DNA from 2 places in the Eubacterium album genome. Region 2 is predicted to be linked to the other one. Evidence: riboswitches for the same ligand, from Rfam matches in the RefSeq annotation. Region 2 holds a riboswitch; the other holds the start of a gene.

What was found. A riboswitch is a leader RNA that binds a small molecule or an ion and turns the genes downstream of it on or off. The one in region 2 is predicted to bind FMN.
Region 1: another riboswitch for FMN. It lies ahead of ribD (bifunctional diaminohydroxyphosphoribosylaminopyrimidine deaminase/5-amino-6-(5-phosphoribosylamino)uracil reductase RibD); the one in region 2 lies ahead of N5B56_RS12570 (ECF transporter S component).

Annotation. Positions count from the first base shown of each region.
Region 1 covers NZ_JAODBU010000015.1:10,597-18,525, reverse strand. The annotation lists gene N5B56_RS12970 (bifunctional 3,4-dihydroxy-2-butanone-4-phosphate synthase/GTP cyclohydrolase II) at 1-553, opposite strand, end outside; gene ribE (riboflavin synthase) at 572-1,222, opposite strand; gene ribD (bifunctional diaminohydroxyphosphoribosylaminopyrimidine deaminase/5-amino-6-(5-phosphoribosylamino)uracil reductase RibD) at 1,204-2,298, opposite strand; FMN riboswitch at 2,520-2,676, opposite strand; gene N5B56_RS12955 (Ig-like domain-containing protein) at 2,890-4,587, opposite strand; gene N5B56_RS12950 (SLC13 family permease) at 4,708-6,129, opposite strand; gene N5B56_RS12945 (class I adenylate-forming enzyme family protein) at 6,185-7,669, opposite strand; gene N5B56_RS12940 (MBOAT family O-acyltransferase) at 7,807-7,929, opposite strand, start outside.
Region 2 covers NZ_JAODBU010000014.1:472-8,400, reverse strand. The annotation lists gene N5B56_RS12580 (homoserine dehydrogenase) at 1-409, shown strand, start outside; gene N5B56_RS12575 (aspartate kinase) at 546-1,874, shown strand; FMN riboswitch at 1,934-2,064, shown strand; gene N5B56_RS12570 (ECF transporter S component) at 2,175-2,771, shown strand; gene tsaE (tRNA (adenosine(37)-N6)-threonylcarbamoyltransferase complex ATPase subunit type 1 TsaE) at 2,970-3,389, shown strand; gene tsaB (tRNA (adenosine(37)-N6)-threonylcarbamoyltransferase complex dimerization subunit type 1 TsaB) at 3,392-4,120, shown strand; gene rimI (ribosomal protein S18-alanine N-acetyltransferase) at 4,154-4,591, shown strand; gene N5B56_RS12550 (hypothetical protein) at 4,686-4,952, shown strand; gene N5B56_RS12545 (ribonuclease Z) at 5,064-5,975, shown strand; gene tsaD (tRNA (adenosine(37)-N6)-threonylcarbamoyltransferase complex transferase subunit TsaD) at 5,988-7,007, shown strand; gene ispD (2-C-methyl-D-erythritol 4-phosphate cytidylyltransferase) at 7,142-7,828, shown strand.

The sequences.
Region 1 (7,929 bases), on a different contig from region 2:
CCTGTGCAAATTCAAGAAGTTCTGTTGTTCTCATCATTGTTCCATCTTCTCTCATTATTTCACAGCATAATCCACAAGGTTTAAGTCCTGCTAATTTTACAATATCAACTGTAGCTTCTGTATGACCTGTTCTTTCTAATACTCCTGCTTTTTTTGCTTTAAGTGGAAACATATGGCCCGGTCTTCTAAAATCTTCAGGTTTTGCATTATCATCTACAATTGCTCTCGCCGTAATTCCTCTTTCGACCGCTGATATTCCTGTTGTGGTTGATACATGGTCAATCGAAACGGTAAACGCTGTACAATGATTATCAGTATTTACTTTTACCATTTGTTCCAAATCAAGTTTTTCACAAAGTTCTTCTTCCATAGGCATGCAAATAAGTCCTTTTGCATAACTTGCCATAAAATTTACATTTTCGGTTGTTGCAAATTCTGCTGCACATACCAAATCCCCCTCATTTTCTCTATCAGGGTCATCTATTACTAAAATAACTTTTCCTTCTTTTATATCCTTAATTGCTTCTTCTATTGTTCCTATTATTTTACTCATTTTATATTCCTTCTTTCTTTAAAATCCATTTTCTATCAAATAGTTTTCTGTAATTTTTGATTTTTTTTGCTCATTTTTATTAGAAAAATTCAATAGCTTTTCTACATATTTTCCTATAATGTCACACTCAAGATTTACTATATCTCCAACATTTCTGTATTTTAAATTTGTGCTTATCCTTGTGTGTGGTATTGTGGATACTTTAAATCCTTTTTTATCAACATAAGCGACTGTAAGACTTATTCCATCAATTGATATTGACCCTTTTTCAACCACATATTTTATAATTTCATCATCTGCCAAAATTTCATACCATACTGCATTTTTATCTTCACGTATACTTCCTATTATCCCGGTTCCATCTATATGACCACTAACGATGTGTCCTCCAAATCGTCCATCTGCTGCCATAGCTCTTTCAAGATTTACACATGTACCTTTTTTGCTTCCATTTAAACCGGTTCTTTTTAACGTTTCTGACATCACATCCGCTTCAAATCCATTTTTCCACATTTTTGTGACTGTAAGGCAAATGCCGTTAACTGCTATGCTGTCTCCAACTACTGTTTTTTCTAAAACCTTTTCACATTTAATTCCAATCTGATATTTCTCACTATTGCTGTTAACGTATTCTATCTGACCGGTTTCCTCTATAATTCCTGTAAACATTGACTACCTCTTTTCAAATATCCGGTTAACATAATATCGTTTCCTAATTTTTGAATTTCCATATTTTCTATGTTGTAAGCTTCCATCATTTTTTCTACGCCTTTTCCTTCAATTGGTGATTTAGCATCAGCTCCACCTACAATTTTAGGTGCTATAAAACAACAGATTTTATTTACAATATTTTCTTTTAATGCCTGCGCGTTAAGTGTTCCACCACCTTCAAGCAATATACTGTCTATCCCTTTCTCACCTAATGTTTTCATAAGTTCTGATAAATTAACTCTTCCTTTCCTTTTCTGCCTTACGACTTCAACCCCACATTCTTCTAAATATTTTTGTTTATCTGTATCAGCCTCATTTGTGCAAACAACTATTGTTTGTATTTTATTTGCCGTATTAACAATATTACTTTCAAATGGTATTCTTAAATTTGAATCGCATATTACTCTTATCGGGTCGACATTTTCCTCTATTCGGCAATTTAACATCGGATTGTCTTCTAGTACTGTATTAATTCCAACCATTATTCCCATATACTGCTTTCGCATTTTTTGAACTGTCTCTCTTGCGTCTTTACCTGTAACCCATTTTGAATCTCCATTTTCACATGCAATTTTTCCATCCATAGTCATAGCATATTTCATTACAACATAAGGTGTTTTGTTTGTAATATAGTGAAAAAATACTTCGTTTAACTTGTCACATTCATCTTTTAAAATTCCACACTTAACTTCAATTCCGTGTTCTTTTAAAATCTTCACGCCCTTTCCTTCTACAAGCTTATTTGGATCTATGCTTCCCACATAAACTTTTTTTATCTTTTTTTCTATAATAATTTCCGTACATGGTGGTGTTTTTCCATAATGACAACACGGCTCAAGCGTTACATAAAGTTCTGCTCCTGTTGTATCTTCTTTGCAATTTGTAAGTGCATTTCGTTCTGCGTGAAATCCACCTATTTTTTTGTGATAACCCTCCGCAATAATTTTGTCATTCTTAACCACAACACATCCTACAATAGGATTTGGATTTGTATAACCTATACCTTTTTTTGCTAATTCAATTGCTCTTTTCATGTATTTTGGGTTCAAAAAAAGCCTCCTTTCATTCAAAGGGGCTTTCACACAAATACAAAATGTATATTATTCTGTTCATTACATATTCCTAATTGCGTATGGTTATTAGTAATTTATTATCAAAATCTTAATCCGATTAATTGTTATGTAAACTACATATCATTTAAATACATTTCTAAAAATCAGATTAATTTTATTCCTGATAAAGAACAATTACATTATCTATTCTTCTCCCATCCAGACTATACTGTCGGTTTTGGATTCTCACCAAATCAGCTGCTTTCGCAGGTCACGGACTCGTGCATCTTTACGCTCTGTACACTTACCGTCGGTTGGGAATTTATGCGTTATGCATATCACCCTGCCCCGAAGAATTTCTATTTAATTTCTGCTTAAAGTATAGTCACCTGTTTTTTATTTGTCAACAAAATTTCCAACAAACTATTTTTATTAAATATTTTTTTAATTTATATTTGCTAAATTTTTTGGGCATAAAAAGCCTCTAAAATAACAGATTTTTGTATATAATCTGCACATTTTAGAGGTCTTTATAATTAATTTTTATAATTTGCTAATATTCTTAAAACTTTATTATTTAACTTTTATGTTATACTCTGCTGTTTTATCACTGTTAAGTTTGCTATTTGAATATATCGCCTGTATTTTGTAAGAATAAGTTTTATTTTTCTTAATATTTTTATCTATGTATTTTGCCTGAGTAGTTGTTGCGACTCTTTTAAATACCTTTTTGCCTTCCTTTTTGCGGAATACATAATATTTAGTGGCATTTTTATTTTTACTCCATTTTACATTTACACGATATACTTTCTTTTTCTTAACTTTTCTTACCTTTTTTGTCAACTTTACATTACTTGGTGTCTTTAACTTTACACGCACATAACGTTCTGACTTAATTCCGCTTGTAGTTACAGCAGTTATTTTTGCTATGCCTACTTTTTTGGCCTGTATATTTCCCTGTGCATCAACAGAAACTATATCCGGATAATTACTCTTCCATGTAATTGTATCTGTTGTATCATCAGGTGCTATCGTAGTAGTATATTTTCCTACATATCCCTTTACAACTTTTAAAATCTTGCTTTCATTAATGTTAAAAGCTATTGATGGCTGTTTTACATCAATTGTTGAATAGCATATTAAACCGCTGTCTGTTGTTGACATTACCTGATATTTTCCAGCCTTTAATGCAGTAAATTCACCTGTAATTCTGTTAATTGAAATACTGTTTGCATCAACAGCATCCCACATTATTTTATTTGTATATGTTGGTGTAGTATCTTTCTTATCAGTAACTGTTGTCTCTTTTTCATCTGAGGTTTTTGTTACATCTTCTGTTTTTTTAGTAGTATCTTCTGTAGTATCTGATTCATCTGTCTGAGTTGATGTAAATGTTGCTGTCAATTTAGAATTTTGTCCCTTACTTACTGTTGTATAATAACTATCTACTTTTAATCTGCTGTCTGCAATTTTCTGCATTATAAGGGCATTTTCCATTGAAACTTTTGATATTAAATTATCTTTATCATATTCACTATTTGGTAAATATTTATTTCCATATGGACTTCTGTCAAATATTGTATTGTAAATAGTACATGCTGCCAAATAACTTCCTGTTACTGATGGATGAAGATTATCTGTTTTATACATTGTAATTTTAGGATAATCCTGCATTACTCTCATAAAGTTAGTTCCTGATGCTGCAACAAGTCCATCATATTCATCAGCTATTTTAAAGTTATTTCTTGTTAAAATCTGTTCAATCTGAAAATCTGATAAAAACAATGATAATGAATCTACTTTAAATGTGCTTCCAATATTATTTGGCTGTGTTGCATATATAACCATTTTTGCTCCGGCATTATGTATTAAAGTGTATAGAGTATTAACTGCTGCTTCTGCCTCTTCTTCTTTTTCTACTAAAACTGCCCTGTTTTCCTGTAATACTACATAATCCCATGTATTATTTGTTAATGCCTGATAAACCTGACTTCCATACATGTTAGTCTTATCTGCAAACTGGCTAAGTTTGTATCCTGGTGATGTAATCGATGTAACTTCACAATTTATTTTATCTGCATCACAAAGTCCTTTAAACATTTTTGGCATATCATTGTAATATGTATGACTGTTTCCTACAAACAATATTTTATATGTTTTCTGTGTAAATTGAACATCATCGGCGTATACGTTATTACTTACTGCCACAAAATATAACATCATAATTACACCGAACAATATTTTACTATATTTTCTAAATCTGGTTTTCATTTCGTTGCTCCTCGTCTAACATGTATTGCCTCTCTATCTAGTCGGCGACTAGTTATTGGAAACATTATTAAATATAAACTTCATTAATTTAGTTTCCATCTTAAGTTAATCTGTAAATATTTACGTTGTACTAAATGCCGGCCAATATTTTAACAATAATGAGCATACTATTGTCATTGCTATTATAATGATTACTGTCATTTTCCAACCCTCTTTAAGCATATACTTTGGCTGTAAACCATATCCAACAGGTATTGCTCTGATTGATGTTGGTAACATATAAGATAAATTTACTCCTACTGATGCAATGTAAACGTAAGGTATTGGATTTAAATTCATTCCCTTTACTATAGATATAACTATAGGTATTGCAACTGCTGCAGTTGCTGTATTTGATGTTACATCAGACATAAGTAAAGTTACTGTTATAATTACAAATACTGTTGTAACTCCACCTGTAAGTCCCATTCCTGAAACCAATTCACCAATCCTTTCTGCTGCACCTGATTCATTTATTAATGTTCCTACTGCAAGACCACCTGCAAAAATGTAAATCATTTCCCAAATAATTTTTGTCTGAACTGATTTCCAGAGCATAAGTCTTTCTCCATCAGAACGTGTTATTAAGAATGATAAAATTGCACAAATAATAAATACATATGCCGGTTTTAATCCTGGTAATAATGTCTGATAGAACTGTCTTGTGAATGCAAGTATTGTTGCTACTGCAAATAATCCAAGAGAAATCTTCTCTTCTATGCTCATTGGTGGGAATTTTTTATATTCATTTCTAAAATATTCTTTTGATCCACCAAGGCTTTCTGATTTTTTAACATCCCTAATCATGAAAACAATGTTAATAACAAGTAATGTAATCATAATTGGTAAGAAACGGATTACCCATGAAATATACATGTATTCTTTTCCTGTAAGCTGCTGTAAATAATCAACAGTTACAAGATTCATTGCTCCACCAAGTGGTGATGTCAATCCTCCAAGTCCTGCACCGTAAGCTATGTATAATAATAATTTTGAACCAATTCTACTATGTTCAATATCACCCTCACCTATGTACTTTAACATCGAAACTGCAATAGGTGTAATTGTTGCACATACTACTGCATTTGGTAAAATTGCAGATAATACTGTAGATAACATAAACCAGAAAATTAACTGAATTCTTAAGTTATCACCAATTAATCCAAGTAATGATGCTGCAATTCTTTTATCAAGTCCTGTTTCTTCCCAAGATACAGTCAATATTGATGCTCCAAGTAATAATAAAATTGTCTCAGATGCATAATTTGATATTACTGCAGACATATCGCACATAGTGACAATAGCATTTATTGCTATTGGTAAAAATGCTGTTACTGCATAATCGATAGGCGCTGTTACCCACCAAAATGCCATCCATGCAACCGTTCCTATTGCTGCTCTTTCAGCTAAAGCCGGAAATGCACTCTCCGGTATTGCTAAACAACATAAAACAAATAATAATGGTCCTATTAATAAATAAATACGCTGTTTTGTCTTTGTCATTTTAATTCCTCATCTCAAAATACTCTTAAAATCACTCTGATTTTCTATTTACAAGTTACATTTCTTTTAATTTACGTTTAATTACTTTTCCATTAAAAGTTCTTGGGAGTTCATCTATTACCTGAACAACTTTTGGAACTCTTATCGCTTCTAATTTATCAGTCATAAATTTATGTAATGCTTTTTCATCATATTCATATCCTTCATTTATAACTATAAATAATTTAGGTGCTTCTCCTGTAATTTCATCAGGTATAGGAATACATGCACATTCTTTTATCATTTCGTTCTGTGCAACAACTTCTTCTATTTCTGAAGGTGCAATCTTAATTCCACCCATATTTATTACATCGCCTTTTCTTCCAAGTAAATATACAAATCCGTCTTCTCCCATATAGCCTAAGTCGTTTGTATATAAAGTGCCTTCATCGTCTAAAACCTCTTTAGTAATTTCAGGTTCTTTTAAATAACCAGGCATGTTCATTGCACCCTTAAATGCAAGATTTCCCGGATTTTCTGCTGATGCATCAACTATATTTCTATTGTCATCTACAAAAATTATATTTGCATTTACGTTTGGAATTCCAATACTTCCTTTTTTATCTCCGTATTTGCTAAATTCAAGACTAACAGTACAACCAGATTCTGTTGCGCCGTAAATATTAAATAATTTTGTATTTGGGAACATTTCTTTTAATGTTTCTTTTGCTTTTTCAGATAAAGGTGCTGAACCTAACTGTATATAATGAATCTGTTCGCTATATGTTCCAAATCTATCCTTTGCAAATTTCAATAACTGTTCAAGAATTGCAGGAGCAAATGTGAGTCCTGTTACATGGTATAAGTCCAATAATTTGAAGAAATCCTCAACAAATTTTACTCCGTCAGTCATTATAACTGTTCCACCTTTATAAAAAACGGAATATGTTCTTCTAAGTCCCATAGAATGATTTAACGGTGCTGTAACCATTTCAACATCATCTGAAGTTATTCCTATAGCTTCACTTACATTCTGCGCTATTGCTATATTGTTTTTGCAGATTATCTTAATTCCTTTTGACTTACCTGTAGTACCTGTAGTAAACAAAATTTCTGATAAATCATCTGATTTAGGCAATTCATACTTGTTTACATCACATTCAGTTTCATCATTCATTGCCTCTTTAAACATTTCCTTTAAACTAATGCATTCTGCAGAAGTATCCTTTAATTTCTTAGTATCAAGAAAATACTTTGTTTCTACAAAATTCATAATTTCAAGAATTCTTTCCTCTTTTACAGCTTTTTCTAATGGACATGCAATCGCTCCAAGAAGCTGAATTGAAAATATCGAAAATAAATATTCAACCTTTTGTGCGCCTCTTAAAACTACAACGTCACCTTTTTTTACACCATTCTTTTCCAAATAAGCAGCTCCCTTATTTATCATTTTCCAAAACTGCCCGTATGTTGCCTTATTCTTTTTGTCTCCCACACATAATTTGCCGGGATTAATTTCTGAATTAGTTTTTATCGCTTCCAAAATTGAATTGTAACTCATGAAATCCTCCTAAAACTATCTCTTCAACATATGTTACTAAATTTATAGATGCCGGAGTTATAAGACTAAAATTATTCTGTATTTATACAAAATAATTATCATACCGTCTTTACTCCGGACATCATTGTATTTTCAGATTAGAATTTACCATAGAAGAATGCGCCGGCATCATATCCTGAACCGTACATTCCAAAAATAAGAATTCCCGCAATAAGTCCTAAATATAAAACCCATCTGAAAACAATATTCTGTTCTGCAAT
Region 2 (7,929 bases):
TCATCCATTGTTTAACGTTGAAGGCGTTGTAAATGGAATCTTAGTAAGAGGAAACATGGTTGGTGATTTAGTATTTATCGGTAGTGGCGCAGGAAAACTTCCAACAGCAAGTGCAGTTGTATCAGACGTTGTAGATGCTGTAAGACATTTGAATATTCCTGTGACAGTTATATGGGATAAAGAAAAGTTAGAATTATTAGAATTTGGCAAATCAAGAAAGTCTTTCTTTGTTCGTGTTGAAGGTGATGAAAAAGATAAGATTGAAGAAGCGTTTGAAAATGTAACATACATAGATGCAGGAATTGAAAATGAAATTGGTTTTGTTACAAGACCGATGTCAGAAGATGAATTTAAGGCTGCATCAGAAAAATTAGAGAATATTATTACAAGAATAAGAATTGAAGAATAATATTAAGGGATATTAAATTAAGTTAAATTTGCATTAACAGATTAATGTTTATGTAAATAATAATTGATAGCAATTTATAATAAAAAAACATATATAATATAAAGGCCGTAATTCGGTGTGAGAGGATTGAAAGAAAATGGAAGAAACAAAGGTTGTTAAATTTGGTGGAAGTTCACTTGCTGATGCAAAACAGTTTAAAAAGGTTGCAGACATAATATTGTCTGATCCGGAAAGAAGATTTGTAGTTGCATCTGCACCTGGAAAAAGATTTATTGAAGATGTTAAAGTTACAGATATGTTATATAAGTGCTATGAATTAGCATCTGAAAGCGAAAATTTTGACGAATATTTTCAGATGATTAAAGACAGATATAACAATATTATTGCAGACTTAGGATTAAAAGATTTTAGCCTTGATGAAGATTTTGAGATAATTAAAGGCGCATTTGCTCATATGGCAGGCCGTGATTACGCTGCAAGCCGTGGAGAATATCTCAACAGTAAAGTATTAGCAAAATATTTAGGATTTGATTTTATCGATGCAGGAAAATATATCTTCTTTGATGATCAGGGTAATTTTGACTGGACTAAGACAGAAGCAAAATTGGCACCAAAGCTTGCTAAGACAAACAAGGCAGTAATACCTGGATTTTATGGATCTATGCCAAATGGAACAATAAAGACATTTTCAAGAGGTGGTTCTGATGTAACAGGATCAATAGTTGCTAGAGCAACTAAAGCTAAATTATACGAAAACTGGACAGATGTTAGCGGATGTCTTATTTGTGATCCTAGAATAGTTAATAATCCGGAACCTATCAAGACTATCACATATAGAGAATTACGTGAATTAGCATATATGGGAGCAACAGTATTGCATGAAGATGCTATATTCCCTGTTAGAGCAGCAGGTATTCCTGTAAACATCAAAAATACAAATCAGCCGGAAGATAGAGGAACAATGATTGTTTCTGAGTCAGCTGAACATTGCGATCATATTATTACGGGTATTGCAGGTAAGAAAGGCATGTCTGTAATTAATATAGAAAAAGATAAGATGAATAGCGAAATCGGATTTGGTAAAAATGTATTACGTGCATTAGAAAAGAGTAATGTAAGTTTTGAACATATGCCATCAGGTGTAGATACAATGAGCGTTGTAATTGCAACTGAAGCATTAGCAGGCAAGGAAACAGCTATTATTGACGAGATTAAGAGCAGAGTACATCCTGATCAGATTTATATCGAAAGCAATCTTGCACTTATAGCAGTAGTTGGTAGAGGAATGAAGAGTGCAAGAGGAACTGCAGCAATTTTATTCTCAGCATTAGCTGATGCAAGAGTAAATATTAAGATGATTGACCAGGGTTCTTCAGAACTTAACATTATCGTTGGTGTTGAAGAAGAAGATTTTGAAGTAGCAATAAAGGCAATCTACAAGAGATTCATTGGCATTAACCAGTAAATAGAGTATATGATGCGGAATAAAACCGTGTTAATAATATTTTTAACCGTATATTAAATATAATTCTTCAGGGCAGGGTGAAATTCCCTACCGGCTGTATTTATGCAATGCATATAAGCCAGCGAGCCGAAAGGCATGATATGGTGTGATTCCATAGCCGACAGTAAAGTCTGGATGAGAGAAGTAATAAGATTAATAATTATGATATTAATAATCTCATGAAAAGCACCTGAACCAGGTGCTTTTTTTCTTTGCTCTGTATAAATAATATATTAATTTTCAGAAAGGAAGTAAAATTAAATGAAAAAATTATTTACAACAAAAAATTTAGCGTTGATGGCTATTTTCGCGGCTATTGCTGCAATACTCATGGTCCTTATAGAAATTCCGGTAGTGTTTATAGCGCCGTCTTTTTATAAGCTTGATTTTAGTGAGATACCTATTTTGATAGGAACATTTATTATGGGACCTGTATCAGGAATAATTATGGAAGCTATAAAGATTGTGCTTAAAATATTACTTAAAGGGACAACAACAGGTTATGTTGGAGAATTGGCAAATTTTTGCATAGGATGTTGCCTTGTTGTTCCGGCGGGAATAATATATAAATTTAAGAAATCTAAAAAGGGAGCATTCATAGGGATAGTAGTTGGTATTGTGTTAATGGCAGTTGCAGGCGCAATTCTTAATTATTATGTAATGCTACCGTTTTATGAAAAGTTTATGCCGTTAGAAGCAATTATAGAAGAAGGAGCAAAAGTAAATCCGATAATTAAAGATAAATGGAGCTTTGTTTGGGTTGCAGTAGCACCATTTAATGTATTTAAAGGAATAATAGTTGGAATTGTAACAGGAATATTATATAAGAAAATAAGCACATTTATAAAAAAACTCTAGAAATAAATAAATTGAAATGTAAAAAGATATTGTTTATAATTATGTGGTGATTATAAACAATATCTTTTTGTTTTGACAAATATTTGCTGTTTGTTATGCAAATGTTTTTGTTGTGTAGGAAAAGCTCATATGGGCTTAGACCTTTTGACTCTGGCATTACAATATGTTTTGCCATAAAAGAAAAGAGGAATAAAATTTATGATATATGAAACAAATTCGCCTGATGAAACTTTTGAGATTGGGAGAAAGTTAGGACAATCTGCGAAAGCAGGACAAATAATTTGCCTAAATGGTGATTTAGGTGTTGGAAAGACTGTTTTTACACAGGGATTTGCAAGCGGACTTGGCATAAAAGAATGCGTAAATAGTCCAACTTTTACAATTGTACAAATATATGAAGAAGGCAGGATTCCGTTGTATCATTTTGATGTATATAGAATTGGTGACCCTGAGGAAATGTATGAATTAGGATATGAGGATTATTTCTTTGGAGAAGGAGTATGTCTGATAGAATGGTCGAAACTCATAAGTGAACTGATTCCTGACAATGCATCAACAGTTTTGATAGAAAAGAATTTAGAAAAAGGATTAGATTATAGAAAGATAACGGTGGAATAAAGATGAGAATATTAGCAATAGACAGTTCTTCCTTAGTGGCATCAGTTGCAGTAGTAACAGATGATATATTAACGGCAGAATATACAATAAATTTTAAAAAGACACATTCACAGACATTGTTGCCAATGATAGATGAAATTAGCAAAATGATAGAATTGGACATGGAAACTATAGACGCTATAGCAATAACAGGAGGACCGGGTTCGTTTACCGGACTACGTATAGGAAGCGCTACAGCAAAAGGATTTGGATTAGCACTTAATAAGCCGATAATAAATGTACCGACAATTGATGCTATGGCATATAATTTTTATTCCAGCAATTATATTATTTGTCCGATTATGGATGCAAGACGTCAACAGGTATACACTGGAATATATTACTTTGAACAGACACATATGAAAATATTAAAAGAACAGTGCGCAATTTCTGTAGAGGATTTGATTGATGAGCTAGATAAGATAGGAAAAACAGTAATGTTCTTGGGAGATGGAGTGCCTGCATATAGAGAAATTATAGATGAAAAAATGAAAACTGAGCATTTATATGCCCCATGCCATATGAGCAGACAAAGAGCATCGTCACTTGCAGCTTTGGCACAAATATATTATAAAAATGGAAAAATTGAGGAGGCTAGTGAACATAGACCTGATTATTTGAGACTTTCACAGGCTGAAAGGGAAATGCTTGAAAAGCAAAAGAAGGAAGAAAAAATAAAACAGTTTTCATAATTTGGTTTTATAGAGATAAAGGATAAGGGTAATATGGTAAAAATAGAAAAGATGAGCGAAAAGCATATAGCCCAGGTAGCGGAGATTGAAGAGAGCATATTTTCTGTTCCGTGGTCACAAAAAGCATTTAAAGATTCGCTAGAATTAGATAATACTGCATTTTATGTCGCTATAGAGGAAGAAGGGGTTATAGGATATTGTGGCGTTTATAAGGTTATGAATTCCGCTGATATTACGAATGTAGCTGTAAAAAAAGATAAGAGAAAAAAAGGTGTGGCTAAGCAGTTGCTAAAAGAGGCTATTAAAGATGCTAAAAGTGAACAAATTAAGGAAATAATGCTTGAAGTTAGAGAAAGTAATGAAGCCGCAATATTTTTATATAAAAAAATTGGATTTCAAAGTATTACAAAACGAAAAAAATACTATAAACATCCGGTAGAAGATGCAATTATAATGCTATTAAAGATATAAATATACTTCTAGATAGTGGAATGCCAAAGGTTTCCACTATTTTTTTGTCGAAAAAAATAATATGATGATTGCATCAAAAGAAAGGATTAAAAATATGAAAAAGATGAATAGCAAAGGTAAATATGAAATTTTTTGTCATAAATGTGGAAAGAAAATGCAGATGACAAATGGAATAGTTACGGAAGGAATAATTAGATTACAGGGGAAATGGGGTTATTTTTCTAATAAGGATTTACAGATGCATACAATGGATTTATGTGAAGAATGTTATGATTCGATAACTACGTTATTTAAATATCCGGTTGACGTTACAGAATATATTTCAGTAGAGGATGATTACTATACGTTAGAACAGGTATAAAAAATTACATCCTTTTCATAAAAAAGTCTTTGTGCTATTATACAACATAGAGTTAACAAGAGTATTAAAAGAATTATTAAAAAAATTCTTTTATAGAAAGTGGAGAAATTTATGCTGGATGTATGTTTGTTAGGCACAGGAGGAATGATGCCGCTTCCAAGAAGATGGCTTACAGCTTTAATGTGCAGATATAATGGAAGTAATATATTGATAGACTGTGGAGAAGGCACACAGGTAGCTATTAAGCAAAAAGGCTGGTCGTTTAAACCTATAGATGTTATTTGCATAACACATTTTCACGCAGATCATATAAGTGGATTGCCGGGATTGTTGCTGACTATGGGAAATGCAGAAAGAACAGAACCGTTAACTATGATAGGACCAAGAGGTCTTGAAAAAGTTGTTAAGGCTTTGAGAATGATAGCTCAAGAATTGCCATTTGAAATTAATTTTATTGAATTAAGCGGCGACAGACAAATAATTGATATTGGAGAATACAAAATCAACGCGTTTAAGGTAAAGCATAATGTAACATGTTTTGGATATTCAATTGAAATAGACAGAAAAGGAAGATTTAATCCAGAAAAAGCAAAAGAACTTAATTTACCCGTTAAATGTTGGGGATTGCTCCAAAAAGGAAAAACAATAATTTATGAAGATAAAAAATATACTCCGGATATGGTTATGGGTGAAAGAAGAAAGGGTCTTAAGGTTACTTATACAACTGATACAAGACCTGTTCAAGCGATTGTTGAAGCAGCAACAGGAGCCGATTTGTTTATTTGCGAAGGCATGTATGGAGAACCTGATAAAGAAGCAAAAGCTAGAGAATATAAGCATATGACTTTTAAGGAAGCAGCTACTATTGCAAAAGAAGCAAATCCGAATGAAATGTGGCTTACTCACTATAGTCCGTCACTTGTAAAACCACAGCTTTACATGGATACAGTCACAAAAATATTCCCGAATGCTAAAGCAGGCAAGGATGGAATGTCAGTCGATTTGAAATTTGAAGAAGAATAACGAGGTATAAAAGTGAAAGAAGTAAAGATATTAGCTATAGAAAGTTCTTGTGATGAAACAGCGGCAGCAGTTGTTGTGAATGGAAGAGAAGCATTGTCAAATGTAATTTCATCTCAAATAGATCTTCATACACTATATGGTGGAGTTGTGCCTGAAATTGCCTCCAGAAAACATATTGAGAATATTAATTATGTTATTGAGGAGGCCTTAGAAAAGGCAGGAAGCACATTAGATGATATTGATGCTATAGGTGTAACATATGGCCCCGGATTAGTTGGAGCACTGTTAGTTGGAGTGGCTGAAGCAAAAGCTATTAGTTTTGCAAAAAATATCCCTCTTGTTGGAGTACATCATATAGAAGGACATATTTGTGCAAATTACGTAGAAAATAAAGAGTTAGAACCACCATTTATTTGTCTGGTTGTTTCAGGAGGACATACACACCTTGTAAAAGTAGAAGATTATGGTAAATATACAATTTTAGGGAAAACCAGAGACGATGCAGCAGGAGAAGCTTTTGATAAAGTGGCAAGAGCAATCGGTTTAGGATATCCGGGTGGACCTAAAATTGATAAAATATCAAAAGAGGGAAATCCTCATGCCTATGAGTTCCCTAGGGCAAAAATAACAGATAACGCCTATGATTTTAGCTTTAGTGGCTTAAAATCATCAGTATTAAATCAGATTAATATGGCGGAAATGAAGAAAGAGAAAATAGTACCGGCAGACATAGCAGCATCGTTTCAAAATGCAGTAGTAGATACATTGTTGACACATGCAATGATGGCTGTTAAAGAAAGTGGCATGAATAAATTGGCTATCGCAGGTGGAGTGGCATCAAATACAGCTATTAGAGCAGCTTTTGAGCAAAAATGTAAAGAAGAAAATATAGAATTTTATCATCCGTCACCAATTTTGTGCACTGATAATGCGGTTATGATTGGATCAGCTGCATACTACGAATACATAAATGGAAAAAGAGATGGATGGGATTTAAATGCAATACCTAACTTGAAATTAGGTGAAAGATAGTTTGATTTTAAAAAAATAAAATTAATTGTGTAACAAGACTATATATAACAGTAATAGTTATAATCATATTTGTATTTAGTGTGCACAGTTAATTATAGTAGAAAAATTAAAACCATTGATATTAGGAGAAAAATATGAAAGTAAACGCTATTGTTCTTGCTGCAGGTAGTGGAAGTAGAATGAAAAGCAAAACAAAAAAACAGTTTATGACAATAAAAGGCAAACCAGTGATATGGTTTGCTTTAAATGCTTTTCAGAAGAGCATGGTAGATGAAATAATATTGGTAACATCTAAAGAGGATGTAGATTATTGCAAAAATATAATAAAAAAATACAATTTAACAAAAGTATCAAGTATAATTGAAGGGGGAAAAGAAAGGTACAATTCTGTATATAATGGATTAAAAGAAACAAAATGCGATTATGTTCTGATTCATGATGGCGCAAGACCTTTAATAAATCAGCAAATAATTGATAATTGTATTAATGGAGCGATAAAATACAAAGCATGCGTAGCGGGAGTACCGGTAAAAGATACTATCAAAATAGTTGATGAAAAAGGAATTGTAATAGATACTCCACCTAGGAATCAAATTTGGATAACACAAACACCACAGGCGTTCGAAGATAAATTAATAAGAGAGGCTTATGAGAATATAGAAAGAAGTGACAATGCATTAATTACAGACGATGCAATGGTAGTAGAAAAATATGGGAATGCTAAAGTTCATTTTGTAGAAGGTGCATATGATAATATAAAAATAACAACACCAGAAGATATAATACTATGCGAGTGCCTAATGCAAAATAAGCATGTCTAAATGATTAGAAATTGTTAAAAATAAATAAGATGAAGTGGAAATAAATTTTTCACTTCACGAAAAATAAAAAAATAAAAAAAGTTGAAAAATATTGTTGACAT